Regions from separate parts of the Erwinia sp. E602 genome, predicted to be linked through region 2. Evidence: predicted binding sites of a transcription regulator. Region 2 holds the regulator's gene; each other region holds the start of a gene.
The links. The regulator PurR, encoded in region 2, represses purine synthesis genes. The targets are predictions, from matches to a motif close to CANGCAAACGTTTGCNTG.
Positions count from the first base shown of each region.

Region 1: a site for PurR is predicted at 2,014-2,031, ahead of purE (5-(carboxyamino)imidazole ribonucleotide mutase). Genes of this name have one in related genera too.
Region 3: a site for PurR is predicted at 1,364-1,381, ahead of galS (HTH-type transcriptional regulator GalS). Genes of this name have one in related genera too.

Region 1 covers NZ_CP046582.1:3,643,530-3,646,806, forward strand. The annotation lists gene cysS (cysteine--tRNA ligase) at 1-293, opposite strand, end outside; gene ppiB (peptidylprolyl isomerase B) at 532-1,026, shown strand; gene lpxH (UDP-2,3-diacylglucosamine diphosphatase) at 1,026-1,742, shown strand; gene purE (5-(carboxyamino)imidazole ribonucleotide mutase) at 2,128-2,637, shown strand; gene purK (5-(carboxyamino)imidazole ribonucleotide synthase) at 2,634-3,277, shown strand, end outside.
Region 2 covers NZ_CP046582.1:2,180,029-2,183,305, reverse strand. The annotation lists gene GKQ23_RS11340 (C40 family peptidase) at 1-390, shown strand, start outside; gene GKQ23_RS11335 (YnhF family membrane protein) at 450-539, opposite strand; gene purR (HTH-type transcriptional repressor PurR) at 835-1,860, shown strand; gene punR (DNA-binding transcriptional activator PunR) at 1,880-2,797, opposite strand; gene punC (purine nucleoside transporter PunC) at 2,911-3,277, shown strand, end outside.
Region 3 covers NZ_CP046582.1:1,623,032-1,626,308, reverse strand. The annotation lists gene galS (HTH-type transcriptional regulator GalS) at 218-1,258, opposite strand; gene GKQ23_RS08855 (hypothetical protein) at 1,490-2,071, opposite strand; gene GKQ23_RS08850 (diguanylate phosphodiesterase) at 2,628-3,277, opposite strand, start outside.

The DNA.
Region 1 (3,277 bases), 1.5 Mb from region 2:
GTGTGCATCTCCGCGATCATGCGGTTGGTCAGCTGCTCGATGGTTTCACCGTTCTCGTTGGCACGTTTGATGATCTTGTCATCAATATCGGTGATGTTGCGCACGTACTTCAGCGAGTAGCCAAGGTAACGCAGGTAGCGTGACACCACGTCAAACGCGACAAAGGTCCTGCCGTGTCCAATGTGACAGAGGTCATAAACGGTAATGCCGCACACGTACATGCCGACCTGGCCAGCATGGATAGGTTTAAATTCCTCTTTTTGACGACTCAGGGTGTTGTAAATCTTTAGCATTGAGACATTCCGTTTTAGGCGTGTGCGGGTTAACGATAAAAAAGGTGAATCCGGTATTCTGACGTATTTTTTAGCGAAGCGCCACGCAAAGCACCGCTACAGACACTGGCGATATGCAGCAGGGCTGACTCACCATCACATTTTGTGATATAAGAGCCGTCTGTCGCACGCGGGAAGCGTTTGCCTGACCGTTTCGTGCGCCAATCGTTAAAAACTCCAACCCTGACAGGATGAGAATATGGTCACTTTCCAGACTAACCATGGTGACATCGTCATCAAGACTTTCGACGATAAAGCCCCTGCAACCGTTAAGAACTTCCTGGAATACTGCCGCGAAGGTTTCTACGACAACACCATTTTCCACCGTGTGATCAACGGGTTTATGATTCAGGGCGGCGGCTTTGAGCCGGGCATGAAGCAGAAAGACACCAAAGAAGAGATCCGTAACGAAGCCAGCAACGGCCTGAAGAACACCAAAGGCACCCTGGCGATGGCGCGTACTCAGGCTCCTCACTCGGCCACCGCACAGTTCTTCATCAACGTTGCCGACAACGACTTCCTGAACTTCCGTGACGAAAGCCTGCAGGGCTGGGGTTACTGCGTGTTCGCTGAAGTGGTTGAAGGTATGGATGTGGTTGAGAAAATCAAAGCCGTCTCTACCGGCCGCAGCGGCATGCACCAGGACGTGCCGAAAGACGACGTGATCGTTCAGAAAGTCACCGTCAGCGAATAATGTCGCACACGCTGTTTATCGCAGATATCCATCTGTGTACTGAAGAACCGGCAATCACTGCCGGTTTTCTGCATTTTTTACGCCGTGAAGCACAGCACGCCGACGCGCTGTATATTCTCGGCGATCTTTTTGAAGCCTGGATCGGCGACGACGATCCGAATCCGCTGCACGCGGAGGTGGCCCGCGCCCTGCGCCAGCTGACCATTCCCTGCTACTTTATTCACGGCAACCGCGACTTCCTGCTCGGTAAACGCTTTGCGGCGGCCAGCGGTATGCGGCTGCTGCCGGAAGAACAGGTGCTGGAGCTGTACGGTAAGCGGGTGCTGATTATGCACGGCGATACGCTCTGCACCGACGATGAAGGCTACCAGCGGTTTCGCCGCAAGGTGCATAACCCGTGGGTACAGCGGCTGTTCCTCGCCCTGCCGCTGTTTGTGCGCCAGCGTATTGCGCGCAAAATGCGGGCCGGCAGTAAAGCGGCTAACAGCGGCAAAGACATAGCTATTATGGACGTCAATCCGCAGGCGGTGGCTGAAGCCATGCATCGCCGGAACGTGCCTTACCTGATCCACGGCCACACTCATCGCCCGGCGGTGCATCAGCTTGAGATCGACGGCCATCCCGCCGAACGGCTGGTGCTGGGAGCCTGGCACGAGCAGGGGTCGATGATTAAAGTGAGTGCAGACGACATCGCGCTGATCGCTTTTCCCTTCTGAGCAGCCCCTCTGCTGACAGGATAGCCGCACCAGGCAGACGATTCGCGATCGCCTTTGCGACGCCAGGCAGTTTGCCTCACCGTTGATATGCCATGGCAGGCGATTTTCGATCGCCGTGGCTTCTGCGCTCAGACCGTCCGCAGATCGCCTTCCCGCCCTGAACAGGCGGCTTACCGGTTGCTCTTCCAGCTGAAAAGACTGACCGTTCCTCCCAGCGCCATTATCGGCCCCGTCCCGATAAAGTTGCCGCTGAACGGCGGTCACTTTGCGCTACGCAACCGTTTTCCTTCGCCATCAGTCATGGTATTCTCTCTGCCCTTCCCACCCGGTCAGCCGCTGTTTCGGCTCTCCCGGTGACGTTTTACATTCACAGGAGTTTACCCGCATGTCATCCAACGCCGCTCCGGCCCGCATTGCTATCGTTATGGGTTCCAAAAGTGACTGGGCTACTATGCAGTTCACCGCGGATATCCTCACTGAACTGGCCGTGCCGTTCCACTGCGAAGTCGTTTCCGCGCACCGCACGCCGGATAAGCTGTTCAGCTTTGCCGAAACGGCGGCGGAAAACGGCTATCAGGTGATTATTGCGGGCGCGGGCGGCGCGGCGCACCTGCCGGGCATGCTGGCGGCAAAAACGCTGGTGCCGGTGCTGGGCGTGCCGGTGCAGAGCGCGGCGCTGAGCGGCGTCGACAGCCTCTACTCCATCGTGCAGATGCCGCGCGGTATTCCGGTGGGTACGCTGGCGATCGGCAAAGCGGGCGCGGCCAACGCGGCCCTGCTGGCGGCGCAGATCCTGGCGCTGCACGACGCTGAGCTGGCGGCCCGCATGGCGGCCTGGCGTCAGGCGCAGACCGATGAGGTGCTGAACAACCCGGATCCGCAGGTGCAGGCATGAAACCGGTCTGCGTATTAGGAAACGGCCAGCTGGGCCGTATGCTGCGCCAGGCCGGTGAGCCGCTGGGCATCGCCGTGTATCCGGTGGGTCTGGACGCCGATCCGGCCGCGCTGCCGATCGCTTCCAGCGTGATCACCGCCGAGATCGAACGCTGGCCGGAAACCGCGCTGACCCGCGAGCTGGCCAGCCATAGCGCCTTTGTGAACCGCGATATTTTCCCGCGGCTGGCCGACCGCCTGACGCAGAAGCAGCTGCTGGATAAGCTGGGCCTGGCGACCGCACCGTGGCAGCTGCTGTCCGATGCCGATCAGTGGGCGCAGGTGTTCACCACCCTCGGCGAGCTGGCGATCGTTAAGCGCCGCACCGGCGGCTACGACGGCCGCGGCCAGTGGCGGCTGCGCGCGGCGGATACCGCCACCCTGCCCGCCGAGTGCTACGGCGAGTGCATCGTGGAGCGCGGGATTAACTTCTCCGGTGAAGTGTCGCTGGTGGGCGCACGCGGCCACGACGGTAAAACGGTGTTCTATCCGCTGACCCATAACCTGCATCAGGACGGCATTCTGCGCACCAGCGTAATGCTGCCGGATGTGGATGCGGCGCACCAGCAGCAGGCTGAGAAGATGCTGTCGGCGATCATGAA
Region 2 (3,277 bases):
ACGGCGATGAACAAGCTGATGGGTCAGCTGGGTAAACCCTACCAGTGGGGCGGCACCTCACCGAAAACCGGCTTCGACTGCAGTGGCCTGGTCTGGTACGCCTATAAAGACCTGGTGAAGTTCAAGATCCCGCGCACCGCCAATGAGATGTATCACCTGCGCGATGCGGCACAGATAAAACGCGACCAGCTGGAGAAAGGCGACCTGGTGTTCTTCCGCATTAACGGCCGCGGTACCGCCGATCACGTGGGCGTTTACCTCGGCGGCGGGAAATTTATTCAGTCACCGCGCACCGGCAAAGATATTCAGGTTAGCGCGCTGAGCGAAGACTACTGGCAGGAGCACTACATCGGTGCGCGCCGGATGATGACGCCTAAAACCATCCGCTAAGCGGGTCTGGCGGATTAAGGCAGAGAGGGAGAAGCCTGGCTTCTCCCTTTTTTTATGGCTCAGTGCATGACGGCGGTAAAGCTGAAAGCAATGATCATCGCCAGTGCGCCAACCGTGGTCAGCAGTGAAAATTTCAGATCGGTACTCATGGCTGCCCCTTAATAACCTTATTAAAATTAAGCCTGATAATTTTCCCACAGTTAACCGTAAAAATCTCGTCTTCTCGGCGCAGCCTTGCTAGAATCCGCCATTCCGTTGCGCAACATCAGCAAAACGGCATTTAGCCAGCAATGCATGTCACTTTTTCGGACGAAATCATCCCTTCCCGACCCTGTGAGACAGCGCCTGACACCTGACACCAGGTGCAGAAAATCGCGCGGCTAGCGCAAACGTTTAACCATTTTGTTATCAACAGGTTGCGATAACATCAGGAGTACTATTTGAATGGCAACAATTAAGGATGTGGCGAAGCTTGCCGGTGTCTCCACCACCACCGTCTCTCATGTGATCAACAAAACGCGTTTTGTTGCGGAAGAGACGCGTGAAGCGGTTTGGGCGGCAATCAAAGAGCTGCACTACTCCCCAAGTGCGGTTGCACGCAGCCTGAAGGTTAACCATACCAAAACCATCGGCCTGCTGGCGACCTCCAGCGAAGCGCCCTATTTTGCCGAAATAATTGAGGCGGTGGAAAACCGCTGTTTTGCCAAAGGCTACACGCTGATCCTCGGTAACGCCCATAACGACCTGCAGAAGCAGCAGGCGTATCTGTCGATGATGGCGCAGAAACGCGTCGACGGCCTGCTGGTGATGTGTTCCGAATACCCGGAAACGCTGATCGGCATGCTGGAAGATAATCGTAATATTCCGATGGTGGTGATGGACTGGAGCGAGTCGCACGGCGACTTCACCGACACCATTCTCGATAACGCCTTTGAAGGCGGCTATCTGGCCGGGCGCTACCTGATCGAACGCGGCCACCGCGATATCGGTGCCATTCCGGGGCAGCTGGAGCGCAATACCGGCGGCGGCCGTCACGCCGGCTTTCTTAAAGCGCTGGCGGAAGCCAACATTACCCTGCGCCCGGAGTGGCTGGTACAGGGTGACTTTGAGCCGGAGTCAGGTTATCGCGCCATGCAGCAAATTCTGATGCAGAAACAGCGCCCAACCGCGATCTTCTGCGGCGGCGACATCATGGCGATGGGGGCGATCTGCGCCGCCGACGAGATGGGGCTGCGCGTGCCGCAGGATATTTCGGTGATCGGTTACGATAACGTGCGCAACGCGCGCTACTTCTCACCGGCGCTGACCACCGTGCATCAGCCCAAAGAGCGCCTCGGCGAAACCGCCTTCGATATGCTGCTGGATCGTATTACCAGCAAGCGCGAAGAGCCGCAGACCATCGAGGTACACCCGACGCTGATCGAACGCCGCTCGGTGGCCGATGGTCCGTTCCGCGACTACCGCCGCTAGCCGTTCCGGGCGGCCTGCCTCAGCGGCCAGGCTGCTCGCTCAGCCACTCCGCGTTTAGCGTCTCCGTATCCCCCAGGTAGTCCAGCAACCACGCCAGCGCCGGTGAGGCGTTCTGCTCCGTCCAGCTCAGATAGCAGGGGCTGGCGTGATAGGGGGCCAGCAGCGTCAGCTCCTGCAGCAGCCCCTGTTGCAGCAGCGGCTGCGCCAGGTGCCCGGGCACCATCCCCACGCACAGCCCGGCCCGCAGACAGTCAAAGGCACTTTCCCAGTCCGGCACCACCATGCGGCGCTGATTGTCCAGCGCCCAGGTGGTACGCTTCGGCAGCGCGCGTGAGGTATCCTCCAGCACCAGCGACGGCCACTCGCGCACCGCCGCTTCGTCCGGCGGCGTGGCGGTCTGCAACAGCGGATGGCCCGGCTGCACCACGCAGCGCCAGTTCAGACTGCCCATATCGCGGAAGGAGAAGCGCCCGACCACCGGGATCGCCTGGGTAGCGCCGATCGCCAGATCGACGCGGCCGTCGGCCAGCGCATCCCACACGCCGTTGAACACCTCCTGCGACAGGTGCAGCTCGATATCCGGAAAGTAGCGATAGAAATCCACCACCAGCTGGCGGGTGCGTGCCGGCCGCACGATGCGATCCACAGCGATACTGATCTGACCGCGCCAGCCGTTGGCCACCTGCTGACAGCGGCGGCGGGTGGCAAGCATTTTTTTGATAACAGCTCGCCCCTCTTCGCTGAACACCCGCCCGGCCTCGGTCAGCACCACGTCACGGTGACGCCGCTCAAACAGGCTGACCGCCAGCCACTGCTCCAGCTGACGCACCGTATAGCTGATGGCGGAAGGCACGCGATGCAGTTCGGCCGCCGCTGCGGAAAAACTGCCGGTTCTTGCTACCGCATCAATCACTTCCAGAGAGTGTTCCGACCACATAGCCTTCCCTTCAATTTTTTTCACATCAGGTGGCGAATAATACCATTTCACAAGCCGTTAGCCGTCCCTTTACACTGCCAGCCGAAAAAAAACTCATCAAAGAGCACCTTCACATGCAATCTTTCGGATTTATGATCTACCTGGCGCTGCTGAGCATGCTGGGTTTCCTCGCCACCGATATGTACCTGCCGGCCTTCGGCGTGATGCAGCAGGATCTGCAGAGCAGCGCCAGCGGCATCAGCGCCAGCCTGAGCATCTTCCTCGCCGGCTTTGCCTGCGCGCAGCTGATCTGGGGGCCACTCTCGGACCGCATCGGGCGTAAGCCGGTGCTGCTGATGGGGCTGAGCCTGTTCGCCGTCGGCTGCCTGGCGATGCTGTGGGTGCACTCCGCCACCGCCCTGCTGGTCTGCCGCTTTGTGCAGGCGGTCGGCGTCTGCGCCGCCGCGGTCAGCTGGCAGGCGCTGGTGGTGGACCGCTATC
Region 3 (3,277 bases), 560 kb from region 2:
GTAGGGTAGTACTCAACGTGAAATGCAGCGGTGGGCGGCACGTCACGGTCAATTAACTGGCGGTGTTACACCTTTGCGGTGCGTTACACCGGCCGACGATTGCTGACAAAACCCGACGTCCGTGTGCGGAAGACTTCCTGCTGGCTGTGTGGTAACGCTGCCATCATAGTGAAGGCGTTGTAATAGTTCTGTGAATTTACTCACAAATTGAAAACGGTTACACCGCTGAATCGCGCGGTAAAGTGACGGCCGCCACATTTTGCCGGATGGCGACCGAATGGCGACGCACCAGCGTCGGCATAAAGCAGTGCTGAGCGCTGGCGTCAAGCACGCCGGCCGCGCCCTTCAGCGCCAGTTCGGTGGCAAGTTTCGCCATAGAAACAATCGGATAGCGTACCGAGCTGAGCTGGGGATCGGTGTAACGGGAAATGGGAATATCGTCGAAACCGACCACCGAAACCTGCTGCGGCACCGCAATGCCGTTGTCCTTCAGCGCCGCCAGCGCACCGGCGGCCATGCTGTCGTTATAGGCGAACACCGCCGTCAGCTGCTGGTTGCGACCGAGCAGTTCGACCATCGCCGCTTCACCACCCTGCAGATCCGGCTCGCCGCTGGCGCACCAGCTCTCCTGCGGCGTTACGCCCTGCTCGCCCAGCGCCTGCGCCCAGCCGGCGTGCCGCTGGTCGTCATCCTCGATCGGATGCATCGACCCGAGATAACCGATGCGCTGGTGGCCATGCTGCTGCAGCATGCGCATCGCCATCAGCGCGCCGCTGACGTTATCGAGGCAGACGCAGCGGTGGGCAAATCCGGGGATCACCCGGTTGACCAGCACCATCCCCGGCACCTGCTGCATCAGCGAGGCCAGTTCGTCATCGCCCAGGGCTTTTGCGTGCACGATCAGCGCGTTACAGCGCTGACGAATCAGCACCTCAATCGCGTGGCGCTCTTTATCGGCCTGATGATAGGAGTTGTTGATCAGCACGTGTTTCTGCATACGCTGGGCGACGGTATCCACCGCTTTCACCAGCGCGCCAAAGAAGGGGTCCGAGACGTCCATCACTACCACGCCGATGGTATCGCTGACCTGGCTGGCCAGCGCCTGGGCGTTGGCGTTGGGCCGGTAGCCAAGGCGTTCGACGATTCTGAGCACCGCCTCGCGGGTGTCGACGGTGACCGCCGCACTGTTGTTAAGCACGCGCGAAACGGTGGCCACCGATACCCCGGCTTCGCGGGCCACATCGCGGATGGTAATCACAGGCGGATACCTGCGTTGAAAGTTTGCATAGCCGTTCCTGACCAGACGCTGTTACCGCGTATTGTGTCAGCCCTGAGCGCACCGCTGCGTGAAACAGGTCACAGCCTTGAAAACGGTTACATCGACCTGTAACAACTTTGTGATCGGGATCATGGTCCGCATATAAAAACGGCGGCTACCCACACCGTGGTAGCCGCCTTCTCTGTATTACTGGCGAGGGTCGGTCATTAATCAGCCCGGCTTGCCTTCGTTGATCTGTACACCGCCGGCAACCCCCGCCTCAAGCACCTGTTTATACCAACGGGCGATGACCAGCGGTGGGCCGTCAATCAGTTTGACCTCGCCCTGCTTATTACTCAGCTGCAGACAGGTTTTGCCATCGTTGCGGATAACAAAATCAGCCCGGCTGACAGAATAGGTGTGTGTATCAATCTTTACCTCCTTATCCGTCGCCAGCACCGTCCCCAAACGTACGGGGAGCGAAATACACAGCGTAGAAGATTTAAACGCATCGTGCGCCAGGGTCACCTTTTGCGAAATATTCAGCCCCTGCAGGTAACCCTGCTCGGTCAGGCTGATATCGAAAGGCGTACCATTGCTGACGGTAAACTGCAGCAGCCCTGCCTCTTTCAATCTGAATATCGACCGGCGAACGTTTGAATCGAACGTTTTCTCGCCCTCACGTTCTTTCAGCCAGGAAATGATCGATTTCAGCTGCGTTGCTGCGATTCCCCCGCGCTTCATCTCCATAAGAACTTTGATAATCTTGTTCTGTAAAGCCGATCTTCGAAACGATTTTTCGGAATCAGTCATAAACCGTACTGGGCACCTCCCTCAGACTTTAGGAATAGTTAGCCCTGCAAAGGCGCACTTCACAGAGTAACGACTTGGACTACGCTCTCACTTGTATTGCGACTGCGCTATTAATCAGGGTTAAGGTCACACCACAGGCTGACGGTAACCGACGGACAACCGAAGATACGGATAATAGTTAGTATCGCAATATCGTCTTATCAAGTTGATTTTGAAAAAAAATTAAACACTAATTGAGACTGTATCAAAAAGTCATCTGGCTGGGATATCTTGTGGCGGAACCTGAAACTTCAGTAGCGAAATTCCACAGTCAGAACAAATTATACTCATCAGAGAATTTTTCGCATTACGAAAATTCCTATACATGAAGCTGAGCAGATATCTTACGCGCACCGCAGGCTGTAAATTTTTCCTGTAATACCCCCAGGAGTGATAATTAAACATATTGTTAATACTCTCTTTTTCAGCTCATCGCATTATTAAATATAGCTAAAAAAACCCATTTTTCCAGCCGGACGTCTCCGGCCTGATTTTTCGGGGGCAGAAGAGTGATGGTTTAAATCACATCCCGGTATTCCGGCCAGGCAACGTGCGCCGCATCGGCCGGACCAAACCCGGCAAACAGTTCACCCTGGAAATTGATCACCCCTGCCGCCTCCAGCCACATCCACTCTTCCGCCTGGGTAATACCGGCAGCGACCGCGACAATTTCCATTGCCGAGCAGCAGCGGATAATCGCCTGCACCACCGCCTGCTTAGGCCCGCTGCGGTGAATGTCACGGATGATGCTGGCATCGATCTTCAAGCGTTCCGGCTGAATGCGCGTCAGCAAAGACAGCCCCGCCGCACCGGCACCGAAGTTGTTGATACACAAGCTGATACCGGCAGTTTTCAACGCGATTACGCCGGACATCAGCGCGCTAACGTCAGCAGGCAGCATTTTCTCATCGAGGCTGATCACGACCTGTTCCGGCACCAGCCCGGCCTCCCTGACCTGACGGGCAATCACCGACGCCACCGCAGGCACCGTCGCCAGCGTGTGCGCGGCCAGGCTGACGTTAAGCAGGGTTTTGTTATCGCGGCGATCGCTCCAGGCCGCCAGAATATCCTGCAGGCGCTGAAGATCGGCGGTGGCGTCCGGCGACTGCGCGGCATCATTTGCGCTCAGGCACACGCCCGCCAGTTCACCGTCCACGGCGTTAACCT